3 regions of the Pseudomonas sp. PKS genome follow, and region 1 is predicted to be linked to each of the others. Evidence: riboswitches for the same ligand, from Rfam matches in the RefSeq annotation. Region 1 holds a riboswitch; each other region holds the start of a gene.
What was found. Region 1 has a riboswitch for cobalamin ahead of ABOA88_RS00175 (TonB-dependent receptor). Riboswitches for the same ligand answer to the same signal wherever they lie in the genome.
Positions count from the first base shown of each region.

Region 2: it holds a riboswitch for cobalamin, as region 1 does, so the genes downstream of both, ABOA88_RS01370 (ABC transporter ATP-binding protein) here and ABOA88_RS00175 (TonB-dependent receptor) in region 1, are expected to answer to the same signal.
Region 3: it holds a riboswitch for cobalamin, as region 1 does, so the genes downstream of both, cobO (cob(I)yrinic acid a,c-diamide adenosyltransferase) here and ABOA88_RS00175 (TonB-dependent receptor) in region 1, are expected to answer to the same signal.

Region 1 covers NZ_JBEGDO010000001.1:23,312-29,441, reverse strand. Annotated here, with positions in the region: gene lpxO (lipid A hydroxylase LpxO) at 1-680, shown strand, start outside; gene ABOA88_RS00185 (carboxymuconolactone decarboxylase family protein) at 788-1,132, shown strand; gene ABOA88_RS00180 (GNAT family N-acetyltransferase) at 1,209-1,778, shown strand; cobalamin riboswitch at 1,824-2,028, shown strand; gene ABOA88_RS00175 (TonB-dependent receptor) at 2,144-4,270, shown strand; gene ABOA88_RS00170 (glycosyltransferase) at 4,352-5,572, shown strand; gene cobF (precorrin-6A synthase (deacetylating)) at 5,617-6,130, opposite strand, start outside.
Region 2 covers NZ_JBEGDO010000001.1:277,601-283,730, forward strand. Annotated here, with positions in the region: gene ABOA88_RS01355 (sterol desaturase family protein) at 1-149, shown strand, start outside; gene ABOA88_RS01360 (FecCD family ABC transporter permease) at 152-1,174, opposite strand; gene ABOA88_RS01365 (ABC transporter substrate-binding protein) at 1,174-2,142, opposite strand; gene ABOA88_RS01370 (ABC transporter ATP-binding protein) at 2,139-2,915, opposite strand; cobalamin riboswitch at 3,024-3,230, opposite strand; gene qhpR (AraC-like transcriptional regulator QhpR) at 3,440-4,486, shown strand; gene ABOA88_RS01380 (MFS transporter) at 4,698-6,029, shown strand; gene ABOA88_RS01385 (HAD family hydrolase) at 6,102-6,130, shown strand, end outside.
Region 3 covers NZ_JBEGDO010000023.1:23,685-29,814, forward strand. Annotated here, with positions in the region: gene cobD (threonine-phosphate decarboxylase CobD) at 1-909, opposite strand, end outside; gene cbiB (adenosylcobinamide-phosphate synthase CbiB) at 902-1,810, opposite strand; gene bluB (5,6-dimethylbenzimidazole synthase) at 1,807-2,457, opposite strand; gene ABOA88_RS19720 (cobyrinate a,c-diamide synthase) at 2,454-3,749, opposite strand; gene cobO (cob(I)yrinic acid a,c-diamide adenosyltransferase) at 3,746-4,357, opposite strand; cobalamin riboswitch at 4,480-4,703, opposite strand; gene ABOA88_RS19730 (hypothetical protein) at 4,843-5,421, shown strand; gene ABOA88_RS19735 (PQQ-dependent sugar dehydrogenase) at 5,539-6,130, shown strand, end outside.

The sequences.
Region 1 (6,130 bases):
TCCGCGAAGAAGCCCAGCAGTTGCTGCACGTTGGCGAGATCAAGAAATCCGACAACTATGACGATGTCGGTTTCAACTCGTTCTTCAAGACCGGCTGGAAGCGCTTCTACCTGAAGTGGTACGGCGAGAGCCATCCTTCGGCGATGAAGCTGTGCCCCCGCACCACCGAGCTGCTGCAAGGGATCGGCACGGTCAAGGCCGCGATGTTCGCCACCCTGCCGCCAGGCGCCAAGCTCGTGCGTCACCGCGATCCCTATGCCGGCTCCTATCGCTACCACCTGGGCCTGGACACGCCGAACGACGACGGCTGCTACATCGATGTGGATGGCGAGAAGTATGCTTGGCGCGACGGCGAGGCGGTGATGTTCGACGAGACGTACATCCACTACGCCGCCAACACCACCGAGCACAACCGCATCATCCTGTTCTGCGACGTCGAGCGCCCGCTCAAGTACCGCTGGGCGACCGCCTTCAACCGCTGGTTCAGCCGCAACGTCATGGCCGCCGCCGCCGCGCCCAACGACGCCAATGACAAGACCGGCGGCATCAACCGCCTGTTCACCCGCATCTACAAGATCCGCGAGCGCGGCAAAGCGCTGAAAAAGCGCAACCGTACCCGCTACTACCTGGAAAAGTGGGCGGTGGTCGCGGCCTTGGTGCTGTTCTTCATCTACATCTGAATCGCCAATGGGCCGCTGCGCGGCCCCTCGCGACACAAGCCCGTCCCTACCAGAAAACTTCGACTAGCCTGAAAGCTCCACTCCGCAACCTTCCCAAGGTGAAGACGATGAGCATGATGGACTGGGACGCCTACCGTAAGCAGTTGATGGCCGGCATCGGCGATCTCAAGCAGTTGTCTCCGGATACCGTGGCCGGCTACATGACCGCCAGCGGCGCCGGTGCCAAGACCAACCACCTCGATGCCAAGACCCGCGAGCTGATCTCGCTCGCCGTCGCCGTAACCACCCGTTGCGACGGCTGCATCGCCGTGCACTCCCAACAGGCGGTCAAGCACGGCGCCACCCGTGAAGAGATCGCCGAGGCACTCGGCGTGGCCGTGGCGATGAACGCCGGCGCCGCGCTGGTCTATTCGGCCCGCGCCATGGACGCCGTGGGCAAAGCCGGCAGTTGAACCCGACCGGCGTCGTCGCCCTTGCGCGGCGGCGCCAAGCCACCCAGACTTGGCGGTCCAGCCCGCAGGAGCCGCCATGATCCAGATCCGCCCCATGACCCCGGAAGACTTCGAACGCTTCTGGCCGACCTTCCAGGCCATCGTCCAGGCCCGCCAGACCTACGCCTTCGACCCCGCATTGACCTTCGAGCAGGCCCGCCAGCTGTGGCTGGAACTGCCCCTGCGCACCCTGGTGGCCGAGCAGGACGACGAGTTGCTGGGGTCCTACTACCTCAAGGCCAACGCCGCCGGCCCTGGCAGCCATGTGGGCAACTGCGGCTACATGGTCAGCGAGGCCGCTCGTGGCCGTGGCGTGGCCCGATTGATGTGCGAACACTCACAGAAGCTGGCCCGCCAGGAAGGTTTCCTGGCGCTGCAGTTCAACTCGGTGGTGGCCACCAACGAAGTGGCGGTGGCGCTGTGGCACAAGCTCGGCTTCGAGACCGTCGGCCGGCTGCCCAAGGCGTACCGCCATGCCCAACTGGGGTTGGTGGACTGCCTGGTGATGTACAAATGGCTGGCGGACGAGCCGGTGGTGGAAAAGCCCGCGCTGCTGATCGGACGCAAGAATATCGAGGCGCGGGTCTCGCGCCGACGCGGTCGCTGAGCCCTCGCCTTCCCCGCACATTGACTCCCCACCCGATCGATGGTCAGATGCGCGCCAGTTTCAGGTGTCCTGCGCCGCCGCGCGCAGGGTGAAACGGGAAGCCGGTGAGTCGTCCCTACGACAAGTCCGGCGCTGCCCCCGCAACGGTAAGCGAGCGAATCCTTCGACAGACCACTGTGCACCTGCATGGGAAGGTGAAGGCTTCATGACCCTCGCAAGCCCGGAGACCGGCCTGGAATTTCACGTTGGCAAACCCGCGGTGGGCGGGCGCAGGCCGGTCTTCGCGCACACCCCTTGCGTGCGCGTTCGCTTGTCTTTGCGTTGTTTCCACCGGGATCCATTCATTCCTGCAGCAGTGGAACGACATGTCCCGTACCTACACGCTTCATACCTTGGCGGCCTGCCTGGCCGTTGCCCTCCCGGCAGTGGCCGATGAACAGCACACCCCCGTGCTGGCCCTGCCCTCGACGACCATCACCGACACCCACGACGCAACGAGCGTCGATCTGGCCACCCCGACCGATGCCGGATCGCGCCTGAACCTGAGCGCCCTGCAAACCCCGGCCAGCACCAGCACCCTAAGCGCCGAGCAGATCGAGCGGCGCAACAACCTCACCGTCCAGGACGCCGTGACCCGCTCGCCAGGCATCAGCTTCACCGGCAGCCCCGGCGACGGCGGCACCGGCCTCTCGGCCCGCGGCTTCGAAGGCCACAGCTCGGTGATGACCCTGTTCGACGGCTCGCGCCTGTACAGCGGCGCCGGTACGCTGACCTTCCCGGTCGATCCGTGGATGGTCGAGCGCATCGACATCATCCGCGGGCCGGCCTCTGTCCTGTACGGAGAAGGCGCCACCGGGGCGGTGGTGAACGTGATTCCGAAAAAACCTTTCGCCGGCGACGTCCACAACCGGCTGCGCTTGGGCTACGGCTCCTGGGACCGTCAACAGCTCGGCCTGGACAGCGGCGGCAGCCTGAGCGAGCGTCTGAGCTACCGAATGACGGTCAACCAGCAGTCCGGCAACGGCTGGGTCGACCGTACCGACTCGCGCAGCCTGGCCTTGAGCGCCGCGCTGCGTTTCGACGCCACCGATGACCTGAGCTTCACCCTGGCCCACGAGCGCGGCGATGCAGAACCTGCCAACTACTACGGCACGCCGCTGATCGACGGGCATTACCGCAGCAGCCTGCGCAAGAAGAACTACAACATCCAAAACGACGTGCAGCGCTACCACGACGAATGGACCCGGCTGAACACCGACTGGACCCTCAGCGACAGCGTGTCGGCCAGCAACCAGCTGTACTACATCAAAAGCCGCCGACATTGGCGCAATGCCGAAACCTATGCCTGGAATGGTGATCAAGACCGGCTGGAGCGCGGCAGTTTCCTGGAGATCAAGCACAATCAGGAGCAGATCGGCGATCGCCAGCGCTTTACCTTCGACCATGATCTGTTTGGCCTGGCCAGCAAGACACTGGTCGGCGCCGAATACAACAAGATCCGCTTCAACGTCGACAGCAACGCGCCCTACGACGATGGCATCACGGACCCGCTCGACCCTTGGCATCCCACCCCTGGCGGGTTCCATAGCCTGTCGCCGACACGCCCCCAGACGTTGTCCACCACTCACACCTTCGCCCTGTTCGCCGAGAACCGCACCGAACTGACCGAGCGCCTGTCGTTGGTGACCGGTATCCGCCGCGACCAGAATCACATCGAGCGTAACGATCTGGTCAACGACACCCGCAGCGAGCGCAGCCTGCCAGGCGGCAACTGGCGCGCCGGGCTGGTGTTCGCCGTCAACGACGACTTGTCGCTGTACGGGCAATACTCGACCAGCGAGGATGGCATAGGCGATTTGTTGACCCTGCGCCCGGAGCAACGCTACGACCTGACCGAAGCCCAGCAGACCGAACTGGGCCTCAAGCAACGGTTCTGGGAGGGCCGTGGCGAGTGGACGCTGGCGGCCTACCACATCGTCAAGAAGAAACTGCTGGTTGCCGACCCCGTTAATCACGGCGTACAGCAAGCGGGCCAACAGACCTCCGATGGCCTGGAGGCGACGGTGGAACTGGCCTTGGCCAACCAGTGGCAGGTCTCGGCCAATGCTGCGCTGGTGCGCGCCAAGTTCGATGACTACCTCGAGAACACCGGCAGCGGCGTGATGGATCGCGCCGGCAACAGACCGGGCAACGTGCCACGGCGCACGGCCAACCTGTGGCTGAGCAAGGGGTTTGGCCAACAGGTAGATGCCGGCCTCGGAGTGCGTTACGTGGACCAGCGCTACGACAGCGCGGCCAATGAGAACAGCGTACCTGGCTATACGGTGGTCGATGCCAATCTGGGCTGGCAGGTGTTGCCGGATGTGCGCCTGGGCTTGCAAGTGAACAACCTGTTCGACCGTGAGTACGCGGCGTCCTACGTCTATACCAGCGACCAGTGGCTGTTGGGGGCACCGCGCTCGTACTTTGCGACGGTGGATTACACCTTCTGAAGGCTGGCATGGGGCTGCGCTGCGGCCCCCTGCACCCGGACATGGTTAAATAGCGCCTTTTCCAGCCCAAGGCCCTCCTCCATGCTCCACGTCCTGGTCATCGGCCAAGCCTGGCCCGAACCGCGCTCCTGCGCCGTCGGCGGTCACATGATGCAGATCCTCGAGAGTTTTCTCGCCCGCAGCTGGCGCATCACCTTTGCCAGCACCACCGAGCCTGCCGAGCACAAGGCCGACCTCAGCGCCCTGAACATCACCGAACTGGCCCTCGCCGACGACGACGCAAGCGTTGCCCACCTCCTCACTGAACAGGCGCCCGACCTGGTGCTGTTCGACCGATTCGAAATGGAAGAACAATTCGGCGCCATCGTTGCCCGGCACTGCCCCAACGCCCTGCGCGTGCTGGAAACCTCAGGCCTGCAAAGCCTGCGCGAGGCCCGCCACCAATTGCTGCGCCGGCGACTGATCGAAGGCTTGGACCCCAACGACTTCCGCGCCCTGTTCAACACCAGCGGCCCCGAGCTGTTCCGCCAGATGGCGCCGAGCGCGCTGGCCCAGCGTGAGCTGGCCGCGATCTACCGCTGCGACCTGTCGCTGATCATCTCGGACGTGGAAACAGACCTGCTGGTCAACGGCTTTGGTGTGCCGGACTACCTGCTGCACTGGTGTCCGCTGATGCTCGACCCTGCGGCCCAGACGTTGCGCCCCTTCGCCGAGCGCGAGCACATCGTGACCATCGGCAACTTCCGCCATGCGCCCAACTGGGACGCGGTGCTGTGGATGAAGCACAACCTCTGGCCGATGATCCGCCGCCACTTGCCCGAGGCCCAGTTGCACATCTACGGCGCCTACGCCTCGCCCAAGGCCCTGGCGTTGCACAACCCAGACGAAGGCTTCCACCTGCTCGGCCGGGCCGAGGATGCCTTGCAGGTGATGAGCAACGCGCGCCTGTGTTTGGCGCCGCTGCGCTTTGGTGCCGGGATCAAGGGCAAGCTGGCCGACGCCATGCTCAGTGGCACCCCCAGCGTCACCACGCCCATCGGCGCCGAGGCCATGCACGGCGCCCTGCCCTGGCCTGGCGCCGTCGCCGGGACCGCCGAAGCACTGGCCAAGGCCTGCGTTCGGTTGTACAGCGACCAGGCGGCCTGGCAACAAGCCCAGGCGGCCTGCGCCCCCCTGCTCAAGACCCGCTACGACCGCAACCGCCACGCCTGGGCCCTGACCGAGCGGATCGAGCACAGCCTGGCGCATCTGGATGAACAGCGTCTGTACAACTTCACTGGGGCCATGTTGCGTCGGCGTTGAAACCGGGGACGCAAAGCGGCCCCCGATTCCCGATCTGCCCCACGTCAGCATTCGCGCCGCAGCAAGTAGGTGTCCATGATCCATCCCTTGCGTCGCCGCAACTGTTCCCGCAGCGCGAGAATCTGCGCCTTGACCCCCTGCAGCGGCCCTGCGACCAGCACCTCATCCTCGGTCCCAAGGTAGGCGCCCCAATAGATCGTCAGTTGCGGATCGTCCAACCCGGCGAAGGCGCACTGCCCATCGAGCATCACCACCACGTTGTCGATCCGTGTCTGCTCGGCCAGGCGCCGCCCCGGCAGCACAGTCAGAGGCTCGCCGATACGATTGAGGGGGATCTGATGGCGCGCGGCCAGGGCCTGCACGCTGCTGATGCCGGGGATGACCTCCAGCGTCAAAGCCATGCCCTGTTGGCGAACAAGGTCGAGCACACGCAACGTGCTGTCGTACAACCCAGGCTCGCCCCAGAGCAGGAAGGCGCCGACATCGTCGGGGCCGAGCTCGTCCTGCAGCCACTGGCCATACAAGGCCGCGCGCTGGCGATGCCAGTCCTGCACAGCA
Region 2 (6,130 bases), 250 kb from region 1:
CAGTGAACCGCTATCTCAAGCGTCTGTACCGGGCGCATCGACTGCACCATGCAATCGCTGGGCGCAAGGGGAGTGTGTCGTTCGGGTTCTTCTACGCGCCACCCTTACGTGTGCTCAAGCGTCAGGTTCAGGCCCGCCGACATCGCTAGGTTCAGGCCTTGCGGCGTAGCAGGACGATGAAGAACAGCCCGCCGATGGCGGCCGTCGCAATGCCGATGGGCAGGTCTTGAGGCGCGATGAGCGTGCGCGCACCGATATCCACCCAGACCACGAACAGCGCGCCGAGCAGGGCGCAGGCAGGCAGCAGCCGGCGGTGCTCGGCCCCGACCAGGCGCCGGGCGATATGGGGCAGCATCAGGCCGACGAAACCGATGGCGCCGGAGAGCGATACCAGCACGCCGGTCAGCAGGGCACAGCCAACGAACACCTGAGCGCGCACACGACGTGGCTCGAAGCCAAGGCTCACGGCGGTCTGCTCACCGCTCATCAACCCGTTCAATGCCCGGGCCAGGCTCATCAGCAGCACAAACCCAGCCAGCACGCAGATCGCCGGCAGCCAGAGCAGCGGCCACTGCGCCAAGCCCAGGCCACCGAGCATCCAAAACATCACCGAGCTGGCGGCATGGGGGTCGCCGGTGTACAGCAGCAGGTTGGCTAGCGCCATCACCACGAACGACACAGCCACTCCGGCCAGCAGCAGCCTGTCGCTGTCCAGCCGACCGCGCCGGCTGGCCACCGCCAGGACCAGCAACATACTGCCCAAGGCACCGACGAAGGCCGCCAGAGGCAGGCTGAAGGGGCCGGCAAAGGTGCCGAGGAACAGCACCACCAGCACCGCCCCCAGCACCGCACCGGAGCTGACACCCAGCAGGTGTGGATCGGCCAGCGGGTTGCGGGTGACGGCCTGCAGGGCACCACCAACCAGGGCCAGGCCAGCCCCTACCAAGGCCCCGAGTAGCACCCGCGGGGCGCGGATCTGCCAGACGATCTGCGCCTGCCCCCGGGTCCAGTCGCCCATATCGGTCATACCCAACTGATACAGCGTGATGCCCGTGACCTTCGCCAGCGGCACATGGGCCGCGCCAAAGCCCAGGGACAGCAGGCAGGAGAACAGCACACCGATCAGCAGCAGCGACATCAGCAGGCGATAGCCTCCTGGGCTACGAACCGGCATCAGTGCGCTGCCTCGGCGAACAGTTGCGGATGCAGGGCCGCCGCCAGTTGCTCGATGGCGCTTGCGTTATCCACCGACGGGGTGACTTGCAGGTACGACAGCACCACGAAGCGATGCTCGCGGATGGCCTTTACCTCGCTCAAGGCGGGGTGATTGAGCAGGAAATCGCGTTTTTGCGCCCAACTCGTCGGGCCGTAATCGACGATGACGATCACCTCCGGATCCCGCGCCACCACGCTCTCCCAATTGACTTGGGTCCAGCTGGCATTCACGTCATCCATCACGTTGTCGGCACCGGCGGCCTCTAGCAGTGCCTGGGGCATGCCGAGCCGGCCAGAGGTGGTGGGGCGGTCTTCGCCGCTGTCGTAGAGAAAGACGTGGGGTTTGTGCCGCACTTGGTCCAATTGCGCGTGAACCCGCGCAACGCGCTGCTTCAGGTGCTCGACAAGCACGTTGGCGCGCTGTTGAACGTCGAAGATGCGCCCCAGGTTGTCCAGGTCCTGGTACAGATCCTCCAAACTTGCCCGGCGCCGGGGCATGATCCAGGAGCAGGATTCGCTCAACTCATACACGGGGATACCCAGTGGTGCCAGGGTCTGTGGCGTCAGCGGGCCGCCCACGTTCATGCCGTAGCCCCAGCCGGCGAACAGAAAGTCGGCCTGGGCATCAAGGAGGTTCTCCGGCGACGGGTAGCGCGGTGCAAGCTCAGGAAGGCCGGCCAAGGCGTCACGCAGGGACGGGTCGAGGGTCTTCCAGCCGCTGATACCGCTATAGCCCACCATCCGCTCGCGTAGCCCCAGGGCCAGCAGCATCCCGGTGAGGTTGATGTCGTGACTCACAGCCCGGTGCGGCGCTTGGGTGAAGGTGATGTCGCGCTCGCAACTGCGCACGGTGACGGGGTAGCTGTCAGCCCAGGCTGTGAGGGGCAGGGCGGCGAGCAGGGCCAGATGAGTCAGGCGTCGCTTCATGCGGGGGTAATCCAAGTAATACGTGGGTGGGACGCCAAAGGGTGGCGATCGACCAGGGCGCGAACACCAAAGACCTGCTCCAGGCGGTGCTCGGTCAGCACTTGCTCCGGCGTGCCTTGCGCGACGATGCGCCCTGCATCGAGGACATACAGGCGATCACAGAAGGCTGCGGCCAGGTTCAGGTCGTGGAAGCTCGCCAACAGGCCTAGACCAGTGCCACGCAGGTGTTCGAGCAAGGCCAGTTGGTAACGCGGGTCGAGATGATTGGTCGGCTCGTCCAGGATCAACAAGCGCGGTTGCTGCACCAGTGCCCGAGCCAGCAATACACGTTGCTTTTCACCCCCGGATAGCGGCGCGAAGCCCTGGTTGGCTCGGGTATGCAGGCCCAGTCGCTGCAGGCAGGCATCGATCAATGCCTGGTCGTCATGGCTGTCGAACCAACCTTGGTGCGGGGTTCGGCCCATGGCGACCACGTCGCGCACACTCAGGCCGAAATCTTCGGGAAACTCCTGCAGCATCACCGCCACGCGCTGGGCGACCCAGCGTGGGGACTGTTGCCAGATGTCTTCGTTTTCCAGCAGTACGCGCCCGCCATCGGGCCGGGTAAAGCGATAGGCGCAGCGCAACAGGCTGGTCTTGCCGCTGCCGTTGGGGCCGATCAGGCCGACGAATTCGCCGGGCTGGACTTGCAGGTCGATATCGTCGAGCAGGCGTTGACCGCCGGGCGAGGGGGCCCAGTGCAAGCTTTCCAGACGTAGGGTAGGGGATGACATGCAGACCAACCGTACCGGGGTGAATGAAGCCCGACTGGGGACGGCGCGCAAGGGAATCGCGGGCAGTGGGCTGCCCAAGACCGGCCCGCGCCCGCCCACCGCGGGTGTTGCCAAAATCGGTGACAGGCCGGTCTCCGGGCTTGCGAGGGGCTTGAAGCATTCACCTTCCCATGCCGGCGGCACAGTGGCGTATCGAATGCATCGCTCGCTTACCGTTGCGGGGGCAGCGCCGGACTGATCGCGCAAGGCGACGCACCGACTTCCCGTTTAATCCCCGGCACGGCGGCAGGGGACACCTGAAACTGGGGCGCATCTGAGCATTAATGGGCGGGGCAGTCAACCGAACGGGGCGTTCCGGCATAACCGGCTTTCTCGCGTGACTGTTTGTTACGCGATGTTACTCATTGCCCCAGTCCAGGGCAGTCGTTGGAAGGTGTTTTGCCTGCAAGGGGCCTGTTTGAGAGGGCGATACAAGGGCACAGCGTTTGCATTAGCGAGGTTACGAATTCGAACTGGAATAGACCATGAGTTCTCCACTGCACTGCTGCACCGTTTCACCCGTAGCGGGCAACCTCGGCGTGTTGTCGGCTGCTGCCAGTGGGCTGGAGGGGTTCGTGACAGGTGTCGGGGGTGACATCGACTTGGTGCTGGGACGTGCCGGCGTCAATCCTGAAAGCCTGCGCCAACCCACGCTCAGCCTGCCGCTCACCAATTACTGCCGGGTGCTCGAGGAGGCAGCCCGCCAGTCGCACTGCGACAATTTCGGTTTGCATTACGGTCTGCAGTTTCAGCCCCAAGCCCTGGGGCTGCTGGGCTATGTCGGGTTGTTTTCCAATACGTTGGAGGAAGCCCTGCGCAATTTCGTGGCGGCGTTTCCTTATCATCAGCACGATACCTTGATACGGCTGGTCGACTGCGGCGAGTGCTATCGCTTCGATTATCAGGTGCGACACAGCGCCATTCTGGAGCGCCGCCAGGATGCCGAATTGACCATGGGCATGGCGCTGAACCTGATGCGCCACGTATTGGGCAAGGACTGGGCGCCCTTCGCGGTCAGCTTCGAGCATACGCGCCCACAAGACGGGCTGGCCCATCAGAGGGCGTTCGGCGCTCCTGTCTATTTCGATCGCAGTTGCAACTCGATGCTGGTACCCAAGACTGACCTCAAGGACCAGATGATGCCGGAGCGCGATGCCAACTTGCTGTTTCTGGTTCAAGACGTGCTCCAGCGCCTAGGCGCGCGCGATCAACGGCGCAATCTGCTGGAAGAAGCGGACGCTCAGGTACGCCTTGCCCTGAGCAGCGGAGAGCCATGCCTCGAGACGATCGCGCAGTCGCTGCAGCTCAGTGCGGCCGGGTTGCAGCGCCATCTGCGTGAGGCGGGAGTGAGCTTCAGCCAGCTGGTTGAGAAGGTGCGCCGTGAAGTGGCGGTGCATTACCTGCGACAGCCCAAGCGGCCAGTGTCCGACTTGGCGGGGTTGCTCGGGTACTCCGAAACCAGTGCTTTCTCCCGGGCGTTTCGCCGTTGGTTTGGCGTCAGCCCACGACAATGGCGTAGCGAAGACCACTGACGGCTTGTTCGCAGGCTTGTGCCTTAAGCCCAGTCACACCCATCCCCAAAATTGACTTTGCACGTAGAAACAGGCTTGTAGGGTCAATTCTTGGTCTAGACCAGAGGCTAACATCAAGGTCGCAAGCTCCGGATACCTCCCGGCCGGCGCCTTGATCGAGCAGTGCAGGGGTGTCAGGCCTACGTCGCGGTAATCAACAGAGGACAACAACATGTACAAGAGTCCTGAGAACGCCCACCATTACTGGAAATCCCTTCAACGCTGGCGCGTTCAGATATTCATCATCACGTGGCTGGCCTATGCCGCGTTCTATTTCACCCGCAAGGCATTTTCAGTAGCCAAGCTGGGCATCGCCGAAGACCCCACTTTCACGCTCGACAAAGCGGCTATGGCCAACCTCGACGCGCTGTACCTGGCTGCCTACGCCGTCGGCCAGTTCGCATGGGGTGTATTCGCCGACCGTTACGGTACCCGGGTGGTCGTGCTCGGCGGGCTCGTGGTGTCGGCCCTGGCCGCGCTGGCCATGGGCACCTTGGCAACCTTGCCGATCTTCGCCAGCTGCATGGTGATCCAGGGGCTGGCGCAATCCACCGGCTGGTCGGGGTTGTGCAAGAACATCGGCTGTTTCTTCGCCACCCGCGAGCGCGGGCGCGTGCTGGGCTATTGGAGCACTTGCTACGCCTTTGGCGGCCTGGTCGCCACGCCGTTCGCCGGGTGGTGGGCCTATCAGATCTCCCATGACTGGCGCATGGCGTTCGTATCTTCGGCCGGTGTCGTTATCGTTGTTGCCGTGCTGTTCTTCCTGCTGCAGCGCAACCGCCCGCAGGATGTGGGGTTGCCTGCGGTGGAGGCGCAGGACCAGCCGACCGGTCGAGACGACGTCCCCCGGGAGAACTACTGGACTGCGCTGCGCAAGGTGTTCGCCAATCGTACGGTCCTGGTACTAGGGATGGCCTACTTCCTGCTCAAGCCTGCTCGTTATGCAATCCTGATGTGGGGGCCGGTGATCGTCTACGAGCGCATGCCGAGCATCGGCAAAGTGGCTTCGGCCATCGTACCGTCCGCATTCGAAGTCGCAGGGTTGGTCGGGCCAATCCTGATCGGCATCGTCTCCGACAAACTGTTTGGCGCTCGGCGCATGCCGGCCTGCGTCCTCAGCCTGATGGCACTGACCCTGTGGCTGATACTGTTCGTGCCGACGATGCAAAGCGGCAACATCTACCTGGTCGTCGGCTTGCTGTTCATGATGGGCGTCACCCTCTATGGCCCTGACTCGATGATCAGCGGCGCCGCCGCCATCGATTTCGGCACTAGCGAGTCCGCGGGTACCGCCACAGGATTCGTCAATGGGTGTGGCTCGGTTGGCGCCATCCTTGGCGGGCTGCTGCCTGGCTACTTCGACACCATTACCGTGTTCTTCGTCTTCACGGGCGCGGCGCTGCTTGCAAGCTTGCTGCTGGTGCCGTTCTGGAACAGTCGCCCGACAAGCCAGGCGACTGACGCCCAACCCCTGGCGTCGCCTGCCGCCGTCGCGCCTCGCTGATACCACTGACATTTCACCGGGCGAAGGCTGGCAAAGCCTTCGCACCACGAACCTGCACCTTGGAGGTGGCCAATGGCCCTCGCACTTTTTGACCTGGACGA
Region 3 (6,130 bases), on a different contig from region 1:
GGCCTGGGGCTGTTCGAACAGCCGCACCAGGATGCCCCGACGGGCGAGAAACTCATGCAGGTGCGCCGCCCGCGGCGTACGCACGTACTGGAACAGATCGCAGCCGCCGCTGGGCATCAGCCCCACCTCTTCGAGCAGCGCCGCCAGACGCCGACTGGCGTGGGCACAACGGGTGATCTGGGTGCGATGGGCCGCTGCGTCATTGAAGCAAGACTGCCCCAAGACCCGCGTCGGCCCGCTGATGGTCCAGGGGCCGAGCAGTTCGGCCAAGCGCTGCAACAGGGCCTGCTCGGCCATGACGAAGCCCAGTCGCACCCCCGCCAAGCCAAAGAACTTGCCAAACGAGCGCAACACGATCAGGCCCGCACGATCGGCGCAATCGACGATGCTCTGGGCGGGGGTGTTGTCCATGAAGGCTTCGTCGACCAGCAACCAACCGCCACGACGCGCCAGGCGGGCGTGCCAGTCAAGCAAGCGCTCGCGCGGTACGCACCGCCCCGTAGGGTTGTTGGGGTTGACCAGCACCAGCACATCGAGGCTGTCCAGGGCCTGCTCGACCTGCTCATCGGCCAGTTCGACCACCTGGTGCCCTGCACGCTGCCAGGCGTGGGGGTGCTCGGCATAGCAAGGCGCGAGCACGCCAACCCGCCCGGCCGGTCGCAGGGACGGCAAGGCCTGGATCGCCGCCTGGGAGCCGGCCACCGCCAGCAGGCGGTCGACGCCGTAGTAGGTGCGCGCTGCCTGCTCGAGGCCGTCCTCGACTTCGGGCAGGCGCGCCCAAGCCTCCAGCGCAATCGCCGGGATGGCGTAGGGCCACGGCGCGATGCCGCTGGAAAGGTCCAGCCAGTGTTCACGGGCAATGCCGTACTGACGCACTGCGCGCAGCAGACGACCACCATGTTCAAGCATTCCAATACGCTCCCAGGCAGATCACCAGCAACCACAGCCATACCCCGCGCTGCACCAGACTCCAACCGCGCTCGATGGCCTCGGCGTCGGCCACAGGCCCCTCCCCCAGACGCGCACGCTCGTGCAACTCGCCGTGGTACACCGCAGGGCCGCCCAGCTCGACGCCCAGGGCACCTGCGCCCGCAGCCATCACCGGGCCGGCATTCGGGCTGTCCCACAACGGCGCCTGGTTGCGCCAGCAGGCCAGGGCCAGGCGGGTCTTGCCTAGCAGCGCGTAGGTCAGTGCCACCAGCCGGGCTGGAATGTAGTTCAGGGCATCGTCGATACGCGCCGCAGCCCAGCCGAAGCGTTCGAAGCGTTCGTTGCGATAGCCCCACATGGCATCGAGGGTATTGCTCAGGCGATACAGCACCACCCCGGGCGCACCGGCCACGACAAACCAGAACAACGCCGCAAAGACCGCGTCACTGCCGTTCTCCAGCACCGATTCGGTGGCGGCGCGGGCCACGGCGGGCTCGTCCAGCTCACGGGTTTCACGGCTCACCAGATACCCCACCCGTCGCCGCGCCTCGTCCAGGTCCCCCCGGCGCAGGGCCTCAGCCACAGGCTGAACATGCTCGCCCAGGCTGCGTAGCCCTACGGCGCAATACAGCGCCAGCACATCCACCAGCCAGCCGATAAAGGGCAACCAAGAGAGCACCAGCGCCAGCAGAGTCAAGGGCACCACGGCAAGCAGCCAGGCACTGACGCCATGGCTGCGCCAACCCCGACCGCCCGCGTTCAGACGCTGCTCCAGACGCGCAGCAAAGCTGCCGAACCCCACCAGCGGATGGCGCCGTTTCGGCTCACCCAGCAAGGCATCCAGGGCCACCCCGGCCACAGTCAGCAAAGCCACGCTCATTGCCGCTCTCCCCAATGGTTCTCATAGAGCATGTCACTCAGCGGCCGCTCCTGGACCCACTGCTCCAACACCAACATCGGCGCCGGGTAGAACTCGACCACCGGCCCCAGACACAGCACGGCCACCGGCTTGGCGCCCGCCGGCATGCCCAGCAACTCGCCCAGCGCCTGCGGGTCGAACAACGACACCCAGCCCATGCCCAGGCCCTCGGCACGGGCTGCCAGCCAGAGGTTCTGAATGGCACAGGCCAGCGATGCCAGGTCCATCTCCGGCAAGGTCCTGCGGCCGAAGATGTGCGCTTCGCGGTGGTCCATCAGTGCCGCCACCAATACCTCCGCACAATCCTGGATACCTTCGACCTTGAGCTTCATGAATTCATCGGAGCGCTCGCCCAGGGCCTGGGCAGTGCATGCCCGCTCCTGTTCGACCAGCGCCTGGATCTGGCCACGCAAGGCGCGATCACTGATGCGGATAAAGCGCCAGGGCTGCATCAACCCGACACTGGGCGCCTGATGGGCTGCGGCCAGCAGGCGGGCGAGCAGCTCGGGCGCGACCTCGCCGCCTGCAAAATGGCGCATGTCACGGCGCTCACCGATGGCGCGGTAGACCGCGGCGCGCTCGGCAGCGGAAAAGGCATGTTCGCTCATGGTCGCAGCAGCGCCGCCGTCGCGTCGGGGTTGGAGGGGAAATAGAAGTGTACGTAGGACGCCGTCAGGCGCCCGATCCGATAGACCGCCTCGTTGCCGCGCCCACCGTTGGGGCTCTGGCCTCGGGCGATCGGCTCGAGCGCCGTCTCGGTCAAGGAGTGATGATAGGTGTGGCCGCGCAAGGTGCCCTCCGGCAATTCCACCGCTTGCAGGGCAAGGGCAGCCAGGCGCTTTTGCATCACCGCTTCACCCGGCAGCAGACCCAGCAGCTCGGCGCGCTCGCCAGCCACATCGGTCAGGGCGTCGAGCAAATAGAGCATGCCGCCGCATTCGGCCAGCAACGGCTTGCCCTGGGCGTGATGGGCACGGATCGCCTCGCGCATCGGCGCGTTGCTGGCCAAGGCGTGGTGGTGCAGTTCGGGATAGCCGCCAGGCAGGTAAAGGCTGTCCACGGACGGCAACGCCTGATCGTGTACAGGAGAGAAAAACACCAACTCCGCACCCAGCGCACGCAACAAATCGAGGTTAGCGCCATAGGTAAAGGCAAAAGCTTCATCCCGGGCCACGCCAATGCGCACACCCGCCAGGGACGTTAGCGCCTGTGCAGGTGCGGGTGCTGCGAATGCCACCGGGGGCGGCAAAGCAGCATCACAGCTTTCGCCCAGGGCCTGGGCGGCGGCGTCCAGGCGCAGGTCCAGATCGTTGAGTTCACTGGCCTGGACCAACCCCAGGTGACGGCTGGGCAGCTCGATGCCGCGCTCGCGGGACAGCCCGCCATACCAGCGCAAGCCTTCAGTGAGGCTGCCTTCGAGCAACTGCGCATGACGCAGACTGCCGACCCGGTTGGCCAGCACGCCGGCAAAAGGCAGATCGCGCTGGTAGTGCGCCAGGCCCAGGGCCAGGGCGCCGAAGGTCTGCGCCATGGCTGTGCCGTCGATCACCGCCAGCACCGGCACGCCGAAGTGGCGCGCCAGGTCCGCACTCGATGGCGTGCCATCGAACAACCCCATGACCCCTTCTATCAGGATCAGGTCGGCATCGCCTGCCGCCTTCCAGAGCAGACGCCGACTCTCATCAGCCCCGATCATCCACAGGTCGAGTTGGTACACCGGCGCGCCGCTGGCGCGCTCGAGGATCATCGGGTCGAGAAAATCAGGCCCGCACTTGAACACCCGGACGTTGCGGCCAAGGTTGCGGTGCAGGCGCGCCAGGGCAGCGGTGACCGTGGTCTTGCCCTGGCCAGAAGCGGGTGCCGCGATCAGCACCGCCGGACACTGCCGGGTCTGGCTCATAGCTCCACGCCCTTTTGGGCACGGATGCCGGCCTGGAAGGCGTGCTTGATCACGCCCATCTCGGTGACGGTATCGGCCAGCTCGATCATTTCAGGCTTGGCGGCGCGGCCGGTAACGATCACGTGCTGCATCGGCGGGCGGGCCTGCAGATCCGACAGCACTTGGTCGAGGTCCAGGTAGCCGTGCTTGAGGGCGATGTTCAGCTCGTCCAGCACCACGAACTGCACCGACGGGTCCTGCAACAGCTGGCGCGACACCGCCCAAGCGGCTTCGGCGGCAGCGATGTCACGCTGGCGGTCCTGGGTCTCCCAGGTGAAGCCCTCACCCATGACGTGGTAGCGCACCTGCTCGGGGAAACGGCGGAAGAACAGCTCTTCGCCCGTGCTGTCGCGGCCCTTGATGAACTGCACCACGCCGCACTGCATGCCATGCCCCATGGCGCGGGCAAGCATGCCGAAGGCCGAGCTGCTCTTGCCCTTGCCGTTGCCGGTGAGCACCAGCAGCAGGCCACATTCATTGGGGGCATTGGCGATGCGCTCGTCGATGATCGCCTTCTTGCGCTGCATGCGCGCCAGGTGGCGTTCGTCGCGTTCGGTGGATTCGCTCATCAGGATTCTCCGCAGGCTGTCGGCGCGCATGGACGGCGACGACAGATCGATAGACAGGCAGACGGAGAGCGCGCAGGGGCCGCGGCAGAAGGCCACGGTGCACCGCGCATCACCCTCCGTGATGCCGTTGGCAGTGACAGGCCGGTCTCCGGGCTCGTGAGCAGGGCCTTGGCCCATGGATCGCGCGCCTTCCCGGATACCTGTATCCAGTGGCCCTGCACGACCTTTGACTCACCTACCGTTGCGGGGGCAGCGCCGGATTCGCGCCTTGCTGGCGCCCACCGGCTTCCCAGTTTCACCCTGCCCAGCCGAAGGCTGGCAGAGCACCTGAAACACGCCGCGAAGGTTAGAGGGTTGGGGCGGGAGCGTCAATGAAGCGCGCCTGACGCCATGCTCGACTTCATGGCTTGTGCCGGACGCGCAGCAGTGATATCACATAGCCATCAGTGTGCAGCAATGCGATCAAACAATAAGGAGAGCGCAGCATGCGAGGCCTGATCATCAACAACCAGCACCTGGAGTTCCTGCGACCAGCCTTGGAAGGCTGGATCGAGTGCATAGACCGCTTCAACCAGGTCCATGGCGACAGCGAGGCGCCCTACTGGCACGGCGCGGCCACCAACAGCGGGCTGCTTGCAGCCGCCGCCTGGCAGGCCGAACAGGTCGCCCTGGCGCACTACCCCAGCAAGAAACAACGCGACGAAGGTGAACGCGAAGGGCGTTGCGACCTGTCGATCAGCACCGCCGAGCAATCCGTTCATTTGCATGTCAGCCAACGCTGGCCGCGAATCGCACGCCTGGACCTGGCCGCCGCCCTGCAGGAAACCGCCACCCTTGCCCGCCCGATCGCCTACCCCAGTCAGCTCAAGGCCGGCGCATTGTTCGTCAGCCCCTGGAAGGCTGGCCAACACGCCAGCCCCGAGGAGCTGCAAGACCTGGTCGACGACCTGCAAAAACACACGGCCTGCGCCATCGCCTGGCATTTCCCCTACGCCTACCGTTCGCTGCACAACGAACTGGGGCAGTATTTCCCTGGGGTGGCATTGTTGCTCAAGCAGGCGTAGGCAAGCCGATGAGCCCACGCGGAAGCCATCCGGCAGTCGCTAGGCGCAGTCGCCCGGAGTGAACCTACCCCGACGCATCCGACTCTCAATTCTCACAAGCCAATGAGGATTGCGAGCATGGACAGGATGCGTATCGCGATAGCGCTGGCCCTGAGTGCCAGCCTTGGCGCCTGCGGCGAGTCCGCGCGCCTGGAGGTCAGCGACGGCTTCGGCCCCTTGCCCCGCCTGCCCGAGCCCAACAAGACCCTGATCCCGACCGTCAACATCGCCCCGGCGATCGGCTGGCCGGACGGCGCCACACCGACGCCCGCCGCGGGCACCCAAGTGGTGGCCTTCGCCAGGGACCTCGATCACCCACGCTGGCTCTATGTGCTGCCCAATGGCGATGTGCTGGTGGCCGAAACCAATGCCCCGCCCAAGCCCGAGGATGGCAAGGGCCTGCGCGGCTGGGTAATGGGCAAGGTCATGGAGCGTGCCGGCGCCCGGGTCCCCAGCGCCAATCGCATCACCCTGCTGCGCGATGCCGACCAAGATGGCGTCGCCGAGGTGCGCAGTACGTTCATCGAAGGGCTCAACTCCCCCTTCGGCATGACCCTCGTGGGCAAGGACCTCTATGTGGCCGACACCGACCGACTGTTGCGCTTTCACTACGAGGATGGCGCGATGCAGATCCGCGCCGAAGGTCGCCCGGTCACTGACCTGCCCGGCG